2 regions of the Shewanella sp. Choline-02u-19 genome follow, and region 2 is predicted to be linked to the other one. Evidence: predicted binding sites of a transcription regulator. Region 2 holds the regulator's gene; the other holds the start of a gene.
The links. Region 2 encodes MetJ, which represses methionine synthesis genes. Its sites were predicted from a motif close to TAGACGTCTAGACGTCTA; they were not measured.
Positions count from the first base shown of each region.

Region 1: a site for MetJ is predicted at 1,709-1,726, ahead of msrA (peptide-methionine (S)-S-oxide reductase MsrA). Genes of this name have one in related genera too.

Region 1 covers NZ_PJBE01000013.1:1,448,832-1,453,953, forward strand. The annotation lists gene CXF83_RS13055 (thiamine pyrophosphate-dependent dehydrogenase E1 component subunit alpha) at 1-280, opposite strand, end outside; gene astE (succinylglutamate desuccinylase) at 463-1,500, opposite strand; gene msrA (peptide-methionine (S)-S-oxide reductase MsrA) at 1,748-2,227, shown strand; gene pgm (phosphoglucomutase (alpha-D-glucose-1,6-bisphosphate-dependent)) at 2,432-4,084, opposite strand; gene seqA (replication initiation negative regulator SeqA) at 4,117-4,680, opposite strand; gene CXF83_RS13080 (alpha/beta fold hydrolase) at 4,959-5,122, shown strand, end outside.
Region 2 covers NZ_PJBE01000012.1:475,931-481,052, reverse strand. The annotation lists gene CXF83_RS04175 (bifunctional aspartate kinase/homoserine dehydrogenase II) at 1-332, opposite strand, end outside; gene metB (cystathionine gamma-synthase) at 348-1,508, opposite strand; gene metJ (met regulon transcriptional regulator MetJ) at 1,718-2,032, shown strand; gene CXF83_RS04160 (sulfite exporter TauE/SafE family protein) at 2,261-2,989, shown strand; gene CXF83_RS04155 (conjugal transfer protein TraF) at 3,020-4,213, opposite strand; gene CXF83_RS04150 (hypothetical protein) at 4,844-5,050, shown strand; gene CXF83_RS04145 (LysR family transcriptional regulator) at 5,063-5,122, opposite strand, start outside.

The sequences.
Region 1 (5,122 bases), on a different contig from region 2:
CGGTACTACCGATGATAGAAGCCTCTTCACCGGTGCAAGTCATGTAAAAACTGATACGCCCTTGACGCTGTGCTCCCAGCATACGCTCGTCTAATACTCGGGTGAACACACATGTATCGTGGACTTTTTTAGCCAAGGCTTCGTCTATAACGGGTAATACCGCGCCTTCATAGGCTGTGCCATCGGCTTGTAATACTTTAAGGATGGGGATCGCGATGGAGTTTTTATCTAAAAAACTTACGCGATGGACTGTCTCAGCATTTGTTGTTGCGTTGCTCATAATGTGCTCTTGTTATTTATGATGCTTCCAAATGACGAAAGAAGCATCTATCTATTCTAATACGCGGGAAGAACATTACGTTAACGTAAACTAACTCTCAATACTTCCCATCACTCAAAAGACAACTAAGCGCCTCTGTGCATGTATATATTGGTTTACATGCACAGTTATTCAGTATGAATTTAGTCCAAATTACTATCATCTGCCGTCTTTAACATCAATACGGTCCGTTGGCCGACCGGCACTTTTGCATTCGGAAAAACAATCGATTCAAACTCATGTTCTATTTTAACCGCCTGACCACCTTCTTTGGCTAAGGTGTAACCTCTTGGAAATGCAGTAAAGTTTTCAACATCGTTAGTGAAGTTAAATTCAAAATCGTCAAAGTGTTTATTAACAGAACGACACACTTGATAAAGGTTTAACCGCTTAAGATCGAATGCTGGCAGTTGTAAATCTCGTCCCGTCATCAATAGTGTCAACATCTCCTTCATGGCGATAAATCGAGTCATGTCATTTTGCCCCATCGGGAATACTTTGCCTAATTCAATGGTAAAGGCATCGGCTCGATAGTTCTCAGACGAAAAGTAACTGAAGGTTGTAGTCGGTTCATGATGGAATAAAATGGTGTTAATACCGCAAGACTCGAGGAACATAATCTGTTCTCGACTGTACTTACGGCCAGGACGGTAGGGATAGATGGCAAACTTTTCGTGTTTTGACCCACGAATAGCTGTATGTAGATCGTAATGAATACGTTGTCTTTGACCTGATTGAGAGGCGTAGAATCTATCAACATATTGTTCTAGTTTGTGCGCTCTGACCCGCTCTGGATTACAAAGGCCATCGCCACGTGAATGCGCCCCATTAAACAGACGGTTTAGATTTTCATCGATAAAGCGTGTGCCATTGTGGATTGCTGCAGGATTACCGATTAAAAACATCACCCGCTGTTTCAGCTTTATTTCTTCAGCCAGAATTTGCGTAATGAGTCCATTACAAAGCTCAATGGGCGCCGTTTCATTGCCGTGAACTGCACAGGACAACACAATATCCTTACTGTGTTTAGTTTGTATCGGTTCAAACACAATAACGCCAGTATCCCAAACTTGTACGTGAGTGTGCTCACCTAAGTCAAATTCAAAACTCTCTGGAAGATATTGTGGATGCGCTAAGGTTAACGCGAGAAAATCCTTGGACTGCTTCAATTCGTGAAACACAAACAACTCCTTATTTAATACTTGTCAGTTCGCTCAGTGATAGCTCGTATGCCTTACCAAACCTATCCCCTTTGCTGATATTGCATGGAATATTAGCATGAATCAGAGACTAATAAGGCAACGAATTTACAGGCTTAGTGCAACAAGTAATCAGCTGGATAAAATTATGCTTGCATTGGTTGAAAAGATAAAACACAATGAGGACATCTAGCCATCCAAACGGCTAATACAATATTAAGGAGTCATCATGGCTTATGCTACATTCGGTGCGGGTTGTTTTTGGGGCGTTGAGTATTTTTTCAAGCAAGTTGACGGCGTAACCGACTGTACGTGTGGCTACATGGGTGGCAATGACCTGTATTCCTCTTATAGTGACGTTAAAGCAGGTAATACCGGTCATGCTGAAGTTGTCCAGATTGAGTTTGACCCTAGCAAAGTGGGTTATGAAACATTGTTAGATATATTTTGGCAAAATCATAATCCGACCACACTAAATCAACAGGGCGAAGACAAAGGCAACCAGTATAGAAGCTGCGTATTTTTCCATAATACCCAGCAAAGAAGCCAAGCAGAAAAGGCAAAGCTTGCACTGATAAAAAGTAGCAAGTGGGGAGATAAACAAATAGTGACTGAAATTGTCCCTACGCAGCAGTTCCATGAAGCTGAAACTTACCATCAAGATTACTTAGCTAAGAACGACCTACCCAGTTGTCACATTAGCTTCTAGATGCAAGTTATACCCATAACATTGGGTATCGGTCATTCATTAGGAATTAAAAGGGAAGTGGCAAGTTTAACACTAATGGTTCTTCTATAACCTCAGTCGCAGAAACCAGAAACCAGAAACCAGAAACCAGAAACCAGAGTATTGAAGCCACAGATATAAAAAAGACGCCATAACAGCGCCCTCTTTATTATTACCCGTATACATTTAGCTCGCTAATGCTTGCTCAACAATAATGGCAGCATCTTTAAGCAATTGTTGTAAATGCTCTTGGCTGACAAAACTCTCACCGTAAAGCTTAAATAATGCTTCAGTACCCGATGGACGAGCCGCAAACCAGCCATTGTCGGTGACCACTTTAATGCCCCCTATCGAGGCCCCATTACCTGGAGCATGTGTCAGCTTTTGGGTAATAGTATCGTTAGCTAGCGTTGTCGCTGAGATTGAAGCGACAGTAATTTTGGCGAATCTAGCTTTGTTATCCAAGCTAATGGGGCTATCAATGCGTTGGTAAAAGCTCTGGCCAAACTCGCGTTCTAATTCGAGATAACGTTGCTGCGGTGTTTTGCCCGTAACAGCTAATATCTCAGCCGCCAATAAACACAAGATAAAGCCATCTTTGTCGGTACACCAAGTGCTGCCATCCAATCGTAAAAATGCAGCTCCAGCGCTTTCTTCCCCACCAAAGGCAAACGAACAGTTGGCAAGACCTTCAACAAACCATTTAAAGCCGACGGGAACTTCAGACATCTGTTTATCATGCATGGCACAGACTTTATCAATCATAGCGCTTGAGACTAATGTTTTACCAATCACCATCTTGTCAGTCCAATTAGGACGATGAGTCACAAGGTAATCAATTGCCACTGCAAGAAAATGATTCGGGTTCATTAAACCGCTGCCAGGACATACAATGCCGTGTCGATCAAAGTCGGGATCATTACCAAAACAAAGATCATATTGGTCTTTATGTTGAAGTAAACCGGCCATCGCAAATGGAGATGAACAGTCCATTCTGATCTTGCCATCTTTATCCAATGGCATGAAACTAAAGCTTGGATCGACCTTGTTGTTTACAATCGTAATGTCTAAGCCATATTTATCTGCTATTGGCTGCCAGTAATGGATCCCTGAACCGCCAAGAGGATCTATGCCTAAATGCAGTTTAGCATCCGCAATCGCCGACATATTGATGACATTGGCAAGATCGTTTACATACGGCGTAATGAAGTCTTCAGCACTGACATACTCCGTTAGCAACGCTTGGGCATAATCAATCCGCTTAACGCCAACTAAGTCATTCGCTAAATACTGATTTGATCTATTTTGGATCCAATCGGTGATCTCGCCTTCTGCTGGACCACCATGCGGTGGATTGTATTTTATTCCACCGTCTTGAGGTGGATTATGTGAAGGCGTGACGATAAGACCATCGACCAGATGAGCAACACTATTATCTTGCTGGCTATTGGCGCAAACAATAGCGTGCGATACCACCGGCGTAGGCGTGAAACCGTCATTTTCGTGAATAGCGACAGTCACTTTATTTGCGACTAAAACTTCAATAACAGAAATGGCAGCAGGTTGTGATAGCGCATGCGTATCAATACCCAATATAAGCTTGCCCGTGATCCCCGCCTCGATACGGTAATCAACTACTGCCTGAGAAATCGCTAATAGATGAGCTTCATTAAAACTACGCTTAATGGCACTGCCACGATGGCCTGAAGTGCCAAAAGTAACCTGTTGCGTCACCTCTTTGGCACTAGGGCTTAACCGATAATACAAACTTATCAGTTTAGATATATTGACCAAATCCTTTTGTTCAGCAATCTGTCCCGCTCTTTCATGTATGGCCAAAAACTAGCTCCTTTAGTTAACGTAGATATCTATTATACTTTATCGATGATAGCGACAACTTGCGCATCATCTGTTCCAAACTGTGTCAGCACTTCAGACAAAATAGTGCGTTTCTTAGCCGTGTTATTATTGGTTGTCACCCAAAAGCCACTGTTGCCAATCTCTTTCGGATTAGCTGACTTGCTGGCTTTTAATAACGCGTCCTTTGACGTTGCAAAGTACAACCTGTCACGCCCTTGGATCAACAGAACTTGTTCAAACTGGCTTTTTGATGTCTGATACACAGTGTCCAAAATAAACAAGAACCGCCCAACAGCGCCTTTTTGCGCCGCTAATAGCTCTGCATCGATTAAACCAATAAAGTCACCAATAAGGTTACTTTCAACTATGATGGGTTTATTGATGACTTCTACAACCTTGTCGTCACGTTCTAAACTTGGGTGGCTAATCGTTTCAGGTTGAGGTTGAGCTGGAGTCACTGCATCAACACGCAGCCCTAATATTCGTCGTAAAATATCAGAAGCGCTTTCACCAATATGTTCAGTTTTGCTGGCAATGTGGCGGTAAAGCTCTTCATCAACCTCGATATATTTCATAACGGTTATCTTCCTTACGTAGAAAACTGGGATCGGTGTTATTTGTACTGATCATGAGCGCATTACGGCCCCAAATTATCCCCTCAGTGTAACGAGGTTTAGAGCCTTGATAAAGCACCAATAATTGAAAACTGCGATCCAAATAAGAAAGAGCGGCTTGTTAGCCGACTAAGCGGTTAATAATGCGTCAAAGAGGTGACAATTTTATGACCTGACTTGGATTCTAAATAGGATACAGGCACAATCTTGCACAATTCGATCTTTTAGGCGGGCATAAAATGCACTATACGACCAATGGCAGCGGACCTGCTGTTATTCTCATTCATGGGCTATTTGGCGATCTTGATAATCTAAAAGCACTCGGGAAAACGTTAGAAGATAGCTTTACCGTCGTTCGAGTCGATGTCGTCAACCATGGCAATAGTGAACATGTCTCCTCAAT
Region 2 (5,122 bases):
TCGTTGATAGATTCTATAGACAACAAGCTGATCAGTTGCGCTTTATCGTTTGATAGTCGCTCTCTAAGCGAGCGAGCTTGCTCATTCGACAATAACTGTTCGATCAGCTTTTGTTGAAAACTAATGAGTATTTGTAGCTCTTCCTGCCATAACTGCTGAGTCGTGCTCAACTCAAGTAATCGATACAGAAAGTTAGTGCTTTTTCCTGCCGCAGAAACCACGACAAGATCGTCACTGTTACCATGAGTCAGGAGAATATGTGCAACGCGACGATAGCAGTCTGCGTCAGCTAAACTGGAGCCACCAAATTTATGTAAGTGACAGCGTGCCATCTTAAACCCCTTTAATTAACAAACGACAGCTGCATTGAGTGCAGCTTCAATATCGGCAACAAGATCGTCAGCATCTTCAATACCAACTGAAAGACGAATAAGGGTGTCTTTAACCCCTGCTTGTGCGCGTGCCTCAGGATCCATCGCTCGATGCGTCATGGTTGCAGGCACAGCCACTAGACTTTCTACTCCTCCGAGGCTTTCTGCAACAGAGAAATAATTAAGATTTTTTAAGAAAGCGACTAACTGTTCCTCCCCGCCTTTTAGCTCAAAGCTGAGCATGGCACCAAAGCCTTTTTGCTGCTTGGCAGCAATTTCATGACCAGGGTGATCTTTAAGGCCGGGGTAATACACTTTCTCTACCGCGCGATGACGGGTAAGAGTAGCAAGGATCCGCTGCGCATTCGCCTGATGTTCACGAATTCTCACTGCAAGTGTTCGAATTCCGCGCAATGTTAGATAACTATCAAATGCACCGCCGGTAAGCCCCAAGGTATTTGACCACCAATGCAATAATTCGCCCAGTTCAGCATCTTTCGCCACCACGGCACCGCCGACAACATCACTGTGGCCATTGATATATTTTGTGGTCGAGTGAATAACAATATCAGCACCCAACAGCAGAGGCTGTTGCAAGATGGGCGATAGAAAGGTGTTATCAACCACAACAAGCGCGCCAACTTCATGGCTGGCAGCACTGATCGCCGTGATATCAACAACCCGTAACAATGGATTTGACGGTGTTTCTAGCCACACCATCTTAGGTTTGTTAGCAATGGCTGTTGCCAATGCCGCTGCATCGGTTTGATCAACCACTTCAAGTTTAAACTGGCCTTTCTTAGCAAGATTGGTAAATAGACGATAACTACCGCCATAACAATCATGAGGTACCACCAACAAATCATCTGGCCCAAGTAAACTGGTGGCTAAGGTGATTGCAGCCATCCCAGTGCAAGTCACAACGCCAGTACAGCCTTTTTCGAGCTCAGCAATAGCGTCACCCAAGATTGACCGAGTGGGATTGCCTGAGCGGCTATAATCGAAATCTCTTGGATTTTTGTGGCCATCAAAAGAATAATTGGTAGAAAGATAGATCGGGGGTACAACCGCACCGTGTTGGGTATCGGACTCAATGCCTTGGCGTACAGCTACAGTGGCTAGTTTACGCTCGGTCATGTACTACTCCTCTTGCTATATTTTCTTACTAGGGATGTCTGGACGTCTAAATGTACCTAAGCAATTCACCCTAGTCAACCAGTTTAGCCGTTTAGACGTCTAAGCATTTAGAAATCTATTTGCATTTGTCATAAAATAGAGGCAATAATTTGACTGTGCTGCATAAGAGGTTAAAATCTGCCCCGCATTTAAAAATTACAGGTGAGTCAATGACTGAGTGGAACGGCGATTATATCAGCCCATATGCTGAACACGGAAAAAAGAATGAGCAAGTTAAAAAAATTACTGTCTCTATTCCTTTAAAAGTACTCAAGGTGCTTACCGATGAGCGTACACGCCGCCAAGTGAATAACTTACGTCATGCCACCAATAGCGAATTGCTCTGTGAAGCGTTTCTACACGCCTACACAGGACAACCGTTGCCAAATGATGGTGATCTATCAAAAGATAGGCCGGATAGCATGCCTGCGGAAGTTAAACGCTTGATGGATGAGATGGGCATTGAGTGGGAAGAGCTAGAGTAAACCAGCTCAGTATTTGCAAACAAGGATCACAAAGCGGTCCTTGTTTGCATTCGCTCGAGTAAAAAACCAGAAGCCGCGCCCTTCGGGTTCGTTTCTGTGCTGCTATTTTTTTATGACAAAAATGCGTTATGAGCTTTCGCTCAAACCTTGTCATAAAATCATTATTCTTTATTACAAAGACTCGAACAAAAAATAAGCTCGAAAATTTAACAACCTCTAGGTAGCCAAATGTTAGAGCCAAGCACGCTCATTCTCGCCTCAATCATTATATTTTGTGGTGCATTAACACAGAGTTTAATTGGCTTTGGTTTAGCTGTCATCGCAAGTCCGCTGTTATATATTATCGAACCCTCCCTAGTGCCAGCATCAGTCATTATGATGGGATTCTCTACCGCTGTATTGACGCTTTTTAGAGAGCGTGGTCAGCTTGAGTTCAACGGACTGCAGTATGCGCTACTGGGACGTATTCCTGGCGGTATCTTAGGCGCTACGCTTATCGTAATAGCCCCTCAACCTATTTTAGGGCTGGCAATTGCTCTTATCGTTGCGCTCGCCGTTGGCTTTAGTTTGATGAAGTTTAGTATCCCGGTGAACCGTGTAAGTCTGTTTATTGCTGGGATCCTCTCAGGCGTCTTTGGCAACATTGCCGCCATTGGTGGTCCGCCGTTGGCAATATTACTCGCAGGTAAAGATGCCGGCCAGTTTAGAGCAGCCCTTTCAGCTTTCTTTATTTTCAGCTCAATGATTGCTTTGACCATTTTGGGGTTTGCAGGGCTGCTAAAGCTTGAGCATTTGTGGGCATCGTTAATGCTATTGCCCTCAGTCATATTGGGCTATGCCGTTGCAGGCAGATTGGTAGGCAGAGTCGATAAACAAAAAACCAGAGCTTTCACTCTGGTTTTATGTAGTTTCAGTGCACTTATCTTAACGATTAAATCGGTTATCGAACTCAGTTAACTCAGCTATAAATCGATAAATCATGGCGTGTTAGAAGTGATATGAGGTTTGCAATACGCCACCGATGGCTTCATCGCTGCCAAACATCCCAGTAAAGTCTAGGAAAAATGATTCTCCAAAAGCAAAGCCAGAACCAATAGAATAAATGTTAGCCGTTGAATCTTTCATGTCGTGACGATAGCCCACTCGCAATGACATCCAGTCAAATGCACGTACTTCGCCTCCTACGCGCCAATATTGGGTGCCATCAAGTTCTTTAAACTTCTTATTCTCAATTAAATCAACATCGGTAGTGACCGTTAATCGCCTCCAGTCATAAGCAACACCCGCGGTAACTAAAGGCTCAACACTGTAGGTAAACTTTTGCCCTTCAACTTCAATGGTATCGACATCTTGGCTAATCAAATTTCGACCTGATAAACCAAAGACTAAGCCGTTGATAGGTTCAATAGCCACACCGACATCGACATTGAAACTGGTTTCATCGTTACGATATTCAACATCATCAAAGTCGCTGGCAGAGAAGTTGTTCGCGCTAGCGCGATAGTTATAAGTGTCAATGCGTTGGAACTTAGGTGATATACCGACAGAGATCGGCATATTAACGATAGAAAGCGGGAAACTTAACGCAATACCTAAATCAGAAACAGCGCCTCCAATAACTTGACCACTTGACGCTAAGTCTGTCACTGCAGGCGGATTATTGGCATCTAAATTCGCCAGCGCATCAATATCAGATTGAGCAATGTCGGCAACACCAACGGCGCTAACATAACTTTTATAGAAAATGGCCATTGGCATTCTTTGATGCGGAATGGCCACGCTAAAGCCAAGACCAGCACTGGCATAAGCTGATGTGCCTTTTAGTGATTCTAAATCGAGGATCAAATCATCTCTGTAAACATCAATATTGGCACTATTACCTGCATCTATGGCTGCGGCTAAACCATCATAGGAGCTAATAAGAGAGTCGAATTTATCAATCATGTTGTCGCTGTCGGCCATATCAACACCCAATACCGGCATCAGTAATACAGCTGAGTTATCTTTGTGCGCATTTAAACCGAGAAGAGCAGGATTGACGAATGCAGCCCCCTCATTATTAGATGATGCAACACCTGCGCCGCCCATCGCATCGCTACGGGCCTCATAATACTCTTGCCCTGAATAGGCAAAAAAGCTGGGGATTAATGCACACAATAGCGCTAATTTACGTAGTTTCATCCATTCCGCCCTTTTTATGTCCTTAACGCTTTAACACCAATACGGCCCAAATCGAAAAAAGGTCTTAAATTGTTTTTTCTTATTAGAGTTATTCTAAGCCAAAAAAAACAACTATGGGATAAAAAGTTAACCTTAAAACAACATTTTTATTACCAAAGTTTCATCCAAGTATTCAAATATCTTCAATCACTTGCAGTAAAGAGCGATTTTTACTGACTTATCTCCTCATTAAGCAAACGATTCCAGTGATTTATTTAATTAGCGCAGTGCCCTCACCTAAATGTCGAAGGACTCGACCAAATAGGCACTGAAACTGATGACTGTGATCATTAAATCTAGTCCCTAAAATAATGTTAACAATGCCATCTTTAGTCTCAATAAGTAGCCTACAGACATTTTCTAAGCTCACTTCGTTGATAAACGGTTGCCACAGTGGTCATCAATATTAGTTAAAGCAAAGCCTTAACTAATTCTATCAACTAATGGGCTTAATATAATAAACACAGCAATTGAACAAAAATCATCTATATTGAACAATAGGGGAAACTTTTGAGCACCGCTGTGAGTCTACATAAATAGGTTAATGTGGCACTTAACCTAGCCAACACGCTGTTAAAAACAGGAGTGACTATGCATCTAATCATGAAATCTCAGTTCGACGAACTTCGCCTTAATGATGAGTATGAATACAGCACCAATGATAGAGGCGGGAAGAAGGTTGTTAAGATCTATAAAGACGGTGAGCTCATAGCAAAAAAAATTGCTATCAAACATTCAGTGCAATACTTTGGCGTTACTGGCGTTGAAGCATTATTACAATCAGAACCAGAACACTGACCGATATAAAGCTTAAACATAATCATTGAAGTGAGCAGTGGTAAAACTAATGAACTCGCGCAATCGGGCAGG